Regions from separate parts of the Priestia sp. JNUCC 25 genome, predicted to be linked through region 2. Evidence: riboswitches for the same ligand, from Rfam matches in the RefSeq annotation. Region 2 holds a riboswitch; the other holds the start of a gene.
The links. Region 2 has a riboswitch for glycine ahead of JNUCC25_RS01995 (amino acid permease). Riboswitches for the same ligand answer to the same signal wherever they lie in the genome.
Positions count from the first base shown of each region.

Region 1: linked by a shared signal. The riboswitch ahead of gcvT (glycine cleavage system aminomethyltransferase GcvT) and the one ahead of JNUCC25_RS01995 (amino acid permease) in region 2 are both predicted to bind glycine.

Region 1 covers NZ_CM132211.1:4,291,583-4,295,081, reverse strand. Annotated here, with positions in the region: gene JNUCC25_RS22520 (DEAD/DEAH box helicase) at 1-1,410, opposite strand, end outside; glycine riboswitch at 1,591-1,683, shown strand; gene gcvT (glycine cleavage system aminomethyltransferase GcvT) at 1,896-2,996, shown strand; gene gcvPA (aminomethyl-transferring glycine dehydrogenase subunit GcvPA) at 3,017-3,499, shown strand, end outside.
Region 2 covers NZ_CM132211.1:374,458-377,956, reverse strand. Annotated here, with positions in the region: gene JNUCC25_RS02000 (PAS domain-containing sensor histidine kinase) at 1-94, opposite strand, end outside; gene JNUCC25_RS01995 (amino acid permease) at 427-1,779, opposite strand; glycine riboswitch at 1,939-2,019, opposite strand; partial or broken gene JNUCC25_RS01990 (FAD-binding oxidoreductase) at 2,219-3,499, opposite strand, start outside.

The DNA of each region.
Region 1 (3,499 bases), 1.1 Mb from region 2:
ATCATGTTTTTGACCTAAACGATGGACCCTTCCAATTCGCTGTTCTAGACGCATTGGATTCCACGGAAGATCATAGTTAATGATATGATGACAAAACTGAAGGTTGATTCCTTCTCCGCCTGCTTCAGTGGCAATAAATACTTGCGCGTGGCTTTCAAAAAGTTGCTTCATCCAGTCTTTTTTACCTCGCTTAAATCCGCCTCTAAAAGGTACAGAGGTAATTCCATGCTGTTTTAAATACCACTGTAAATACAGTTGAGTTGCTCTGTACTCAGTAAAAATAATGACTTTATCATCAATTTTCTGAACGAGCTCTAGCACTTTTTCTGCTTTTGCATTTTGCGGCACTTGCTGAAGTAGTTCCATTAACGGAGTGATCATATGTTCCGTTAATGCGCTGTTTTGATCTTCCTGACGTTCAAGCATGTTTTTTAATGTCATATACACCGCTTCACGGCTGCTGCAGGCCTCTCGCTGCAGGGTTAAAATTGAAAAAGCGCTTGAAGGGTGCAGTCCGTTTCCTTTAAAAGACGTAATCGCATCGTACAGCTCGCGTTCTTTTGGCGAGAATTCAACAGGAATGGTTTGAACAATTCGCTTCGTCCATTCGATACCCGTATCGTGGCGGCGATTTCGAATCATAACTTTGTTAACAAGCTCTTTTAAGTGTTCATCGTTTTGCAAAGAGCGTTTTTTAGCGGAAAATAATTCTTCGAAATAGTCTTTATTGCCGAGATGGCCAGGCTTTAAAAGAGAGACCAAGTTAAAAATTTCTTCAATTCGATTTTGAATCGGTGTTGCGGTTAGCAACAGACAAAATTTCTTTTTTAGACTTTGCACAAATTCATAGTTTTTTGTTTTGTTGTTTTTAAGTTTATGAGCTTCATCAATGATGATGAGGTCGTAGTCTTGTTCAAGCACAATTTCTCGATGAGGAGAACGTTTTGCTGTATCAATTGAAGACACAACGATGTCACACTGATCCCACACATATGATTTTCTTTGAGGGACTGCGGGAATATAAAATTTTTGATTCAATTCCATAGCCCACTGTGAAACAAGCGAAGCTGGAACTAAAATGAGAACTTTTTTAACAAGTCCGCGAATCATATATTCCTTCAAAATTAACCCTGCTTCAATCGTTTTCCCCAGTCCTACTTCATCTGCTAAAATGGCTTTCCCATTCATTGTTTCAACTACTTGTTTGGCTACTTCGAGCTGATGAGGAAGCGGCGTTAAATCAGCTAGATGTTTTGGGCTTTGTAGTCCTTCAAATTCTGAGATAAGCGTTTGGTCTTCTATTTCATAGGCAAGTTTATACAAATCCCATGCAGACCAAGGGCCGTCTTGCTCCAATTTAGTTGAGAAGGCTGCTTCCCATGTTTCATCGATGTTTAATTTCACTTTCATGATAAAAATGCTCCTTTGTAAAAAATTTTTATTGAACAAATGATAAGAATCAGGTAGGATAAAAATATATTTAGAAAATTTGAAAAAGAAAATAGATTAGCACTTTACAAATGATTGTGTGAATAAAGATAGATACATCTTTCAGTAGTATGCCCAACTTTACCAACTTTATAGAAGCGAATGACGACACGGGGAGAGACTACTTGAATGTAGCGCCGAAGGAGCAAGCAATAAAATTGTGAATCTCTCAGGCAAAAAGACTCTTGTTTGACGCAGCTCTGGAGAGTGTCTATGCGTTTATAGACCACCCACGAGGCAAACCTATTCGTTTATAGGTAAACTTTCAGGTGAAAAGGACAGAGACTTCCTACTAAATACAGTAGGGGGTTTTCTGTCCTTTTTTGTTTGGATACGTAGTGATCCCCACACTATTTGAAAACTCCCCGTTATGAAAAGTTTCACGTGAAAAAGAGGAGGACATAAATATGACAACAGAATTACACAAAACGCCGCTTTATGATACCTATCAAAAATATGGTGCCAAAACAATTGATTTTGGAGGATGGGCTCTTCCCGTTCAATTTTCTTCTATTAAAGAAGAGCATGAAGCTGTACGTACAAAGGCAGGCCTTTTTGATGTCTCTCATATGGGAGAAATTCTTGTAACAGGAGCTGATAGCTTAGCTTTTCTTCAGCACACGATGACAAATGACGTTTCTACCCTCGTAGATGGAAAAGCACAGTATACGGCTATGTGTTATGAAGACGGAGGCACGGTAGATGATTTGCTGATTTATAAAAAAGCAGATCAAGAGTATTTGCTAGTCGTAAACGCTGCTAATATTCAAAAAGACTATGAGTGGCTGGTGTCTCACAAACAAGGAGATGTAACGCTCGTTAATCAGTCTGATGAAACTGCGCAGCTAGCTTTACAAGGTCCTGTAGCAGAAAAAGTTTTACAAACGTTAACGAACGAAAATTTATCTTTATTAAAGCCATTTACATTTGCTGATGATGTAGAAGTAGCGAATGTAAAAGCTCTCGTTTCACGTACTGGGTACACCGGGGAAGACGGCTTTGAAATTTATTGTTCTTCAGCTGACGCCTCTCACTTGTGGACGGCTATTTTAGAAGCAGGCAGTGATGAAGGTGTGCTGCCTTGCGGATTAGGAGCTCGCGATACGCTTCGTTTTGAAGCTACTTTGGCTTTATATGGCCAAGAGCTTTCAAAAGATATTACGCCCATTGAAGCTCGAATTGGATTTGCAGTAAAAACGAACAAAGACAGCTTTATTGGAAAAGAAGTGTTAAAAGAACAGCGTGAAAGCGGGGCACCTCGTAAACTGGTAGGAATTGAAATGATTGATAAAGGTATACCAAGACACGGTTACGAAGTATTTGCAGATGAAGAACAAATTGGATTTGTGACAACAGGTACACAGTCACCGACATTAAAGAAAAACATCGGTTTAGCGCTATTGTCAGCAGAGTATTCAGAGCTTGGTCAGGAAGTAGAAGTGCAGGTTCGAAAAAAACGCTTAAAAGCAAAAGTGGTTTCAACACCTTTTTATAAACGTTCAAAGTAAGCTTTGGGGAGGAATTTAACATGTTACATCGCTATTTACCAATGACAGAACAAGATCAGCAGCAAATGTTAGCAGCAATTGGTGTTTCATCTGTTGATGATTTATTTTCAGATATTCCGCAGCGCGTTCGTTTTCAAGGAGAATACAATATTAAAAAAGCGGCTTCAGAGCCTCAGCTGTTAAAAGAATTAAATAGTATGGCTGCTAAAAATGCTCATTTAAAAGACTATGCTTCTTTTTTAGGAGCAGGAGTTTACGATCATTACATGCCGGTTATTGTTGATCATGTTATTTCTCGTTCGGAATTTTATACGGCCTATACTCCGTATCAACCAGAAATTTCTCAAGGAGAACTTCAGGCCATCTTTGAATTTCAAACAATGATTTGTGAGTTAACGGGGATGGACGTGGCTAATTCTTCTATGTATGACGGAGGAACTGCTTTAGCAGAAGCCGCTATGCTCAGTGCGGGTCAAACAAAAAAGAAAAAAGTACTTGTCTCT
Region 2 (3,499 bases):
TTGAAACAATAAACATTAGCGTCAGTACGGTACAAATAAGAAGCACATTAATCGTGAAGATTTTCCAAAACGTATGAGATTTAAACCATTTCATGTTTGTTCACCTTAATCTAATGAAGTCTACCTCCATTGTACTGCAAAATGAAAACTTTTCCATATAAATGACGGAATTCCATCTTTAGACACAGAAGAAAAGCAATTTGTTCTACATTCCTATCAGAAAACTATGAGCTTTCTCACTGTGTTTTCTGTTAGAACAAATTTTTAGTTTTCTTCTATAAACTTTGCTTCCTGCATTTTATTCATGCAGTAGAAATCAATTATTTATCCTCCACTAAAAAGACCTCATCACGGAGTGATGAGGTCAGAAATTTACTATATTCTTTTATAAAAAATCATGTTTATTCCCTGCTGATTTTCTAGCCTTTAAAGATTTATTTTCTTTTTCCTTCTAGTCCAGTAAAAAATAAATAAGAGAATAAACCAAACGGGCGTCAACAATAAGGCTGGGCGCGTCGCGTCAGAAAACAGCATAATAAAAAGAATCACCGCAAACAAAGCTAGCACAACATAGTTTATAAATGGTGTTAACGGTGCTTTAAATGCTGATGCTGCATGCAGCTGCGGACGCGTCTTTTTATACCTTAGATGGCAAATAAGAATGATACTCCACACCCAAATAAAACAAATAGCGCTAATGGTCGTGACGATGCCGAAAGCTTGGTCTGGTATAAGTTTGCTTAAAAGAGCTCCCGCTGAGATGACCAGCGTAGATACAAACAATCCGTTGCTTGGTACGTGGTTTTTGTTCAGTTTTGCAAACTTAGATGGCCCTTGGTCATTTTTACTTAAATTATATAAGATACGGCTTGTTGAAAACATTCCGCTATTACAAGCAGAAGCGGCTGAAGTTAATACAACAAAATTAATAATTCCAGCAGCAAGCGGAATTCCGACTAAACTAAAGGTTTTAACAAATGGGCTTTCTGCTGCATTTAATTCCATCCACGGGTTAATAAATAAAAGGACAATAAGCGCCCCAACATAGAAAAATAAGATTCGCAGCGGAATTTTATTAATGGCCGATGGAATATTTTTTTGGGGATTTGATGTTTCTGCTGCCGATACCCCTACCAATTCAACCCCGACGTATGCGAATATAACCATTTGGAATGAAAGTAAGAAACCTGAAACCCCATTTGGAAACAGTCCTCCGTGATTCCAAATGTTTTGAACAGTAACGGATCCCGCGTCTGTTTTAAATCCCATTACCAGCAAAATAACGCCAATAATAATTAATGCAAGAATCGTAATAACCTTTATTAAAGCAAACCAAAACTCTAATTCTCCAAATAATTTTACGGTTAATAAATTAAGACCTAATAAAATGATTACACAAATAAGTGCGGGAATCCACTGAGGAATATTGAACCAATATTTCACATATACGCCAACTGCAATCACATCAGCCATAGCTGTCATAATCCAGCAAAACCAGTAGGTCCATCCCGTTACAAATGACGCCCACGGTCCAAGATACTCTTCAGCAATATCTGTTAACGATTGATAACCTGCTTTAGACAGCAGTAGTTCTCCTAGCGCTCTCATCACAAAGAAAAGCGCAATACCAACAATTAAATAAGCAAAGATGATAGAGGGACCTGCAAGCTGTATTGCTTTACCAGAACCTAAAAACAAGCCCGTACCAATGGTTCCCCCAATCGCGATTAGCTGAACATGACGATTGGATAAATCCCTCTTTAATTCTCGTTGTTCCAACTCTAACTCCTCCTAACAATAAAACCTTTGATGCGATCGTGCGGACTACAAATAAAGTCCAATAAAAAAAAGAGATTGGATGCGCTCCAATCTCATGGTCATAAGAATAACAAATATTAAGGTACATGCTACCAATTAGTAACATGCCAAATAAATATCCGGTACTCTTCTGTCCTTTTGCCTGAGATTGTGAACCCTTCGGCGTCGCGAAACTATCGCGATCTCTCCAGAAGCTGCTCCTGCTATAGTGTGATCCATAGCAATCATAGCTTTCTACGTATTAATTTTTTCAATCAATAGAATGACTGTCGAATAGTTGTTTATTCTAATACCAGTTAGATGCTTTGTCAACAGGAAAGATTACTTTCATTTATTTACCTTCTTCGACAGAAGGTAATTGAACAGTTTCAATCGTCAACTTAGTATCCTTTTCCTCGCGCTACCTGAGTCCTTGCGGGAACCTGAACACATTAAACGGATCATACTTTTTGTTCACTCTTTCTAATCTCTCTGCGTTGTCTCCAAAATACTCACGTTCGTAGTTTCTCAGGTTGCTGATAGGAAAATTCACATAGGAATCTACCGTAATACTTTTAATATATTCAAATCGCTTGCGAAGCCAATCTCTGTTTGCTCTTGCAAATACATCTTCTGTCCAGACAGACTGAAACCCCATAATATATCTGGCGTTTCTGTAGAAAAAAGCCGTTTCTCTTTTACCAACACGGCGAATTTCTCCTCCTAGTGCATAAAAAGAAATCGCATCATACACGGAACCTTCTGCCGGACGCTGTATGAGATCTGCAAGATTTTCAAGCTCACCACGTGAATAGCTTCTGTGCACAAATCTTCCCGTTGACTTAAATTTTTCAGATGGAGGATAGGTTGCTTCTATTTTTTTTACCGCTTCAAGAAAAGATAATGATTCCAGCTCTACTTGAAACCTTTCTACTTCTGCAAAAGGCTGCAAAATCTCCCGAGCTCTTTCTGGGGAGCCGTAAAAGAATCCGTTTGCAAATATGCCTAACCCTTCTCCTCCTGCATTATAAAATGCTTGCAACTAGCTTCATACGTTTGTCCAGTTTGGGCAGCCAGTTTTGCCATATATTCATCACTTGTGCCTGCTTCTCCTTTGTAGTACCTACATAAAAGAATCGAACGAGCGTCACAGAGCTGTTCGTGGGCTTTGGAAGCTGAAACGTCATGCTTACCACAACGCCAAAGTTACCGCCACCGGCACCGCGGCATGCCCAAAAAAGATCCGCGTTACACGATTTGTTTGCCTTAATGAGCCTTCCTTCATAATTGACTAATTCTAGCTCTATCAAGCTGTCGCACCCTAACCCGTAAAGTCTGCTCGAAAGTCCCCAGCCTCCACCAAGTGTAAAGCCAGATACCCCAACAGTCGGACACGTTCCTCCTGGAAACACATATCCGTTCGAACCGATGAAATCATACACTTCCGTATTTTCCTCTCCTGCTTTCATCTTTAAAATGTTCCGTTTCCTATCCAATTTCAACCCATTTAATCGACTAATATCAATGACTAATACACAGTCACCCGTAGAATACCCTTCATAATGATGACCGCCAGATCGAATGCGAATATCAACACGATGCTTGCGCGCCCAGCGGATCGCATTCACAACATCCTGCTTTTTTTCACAGTATACAATCACAAGCGGAAATTTATTAACAGCACGATTCCATCCCTGACGAG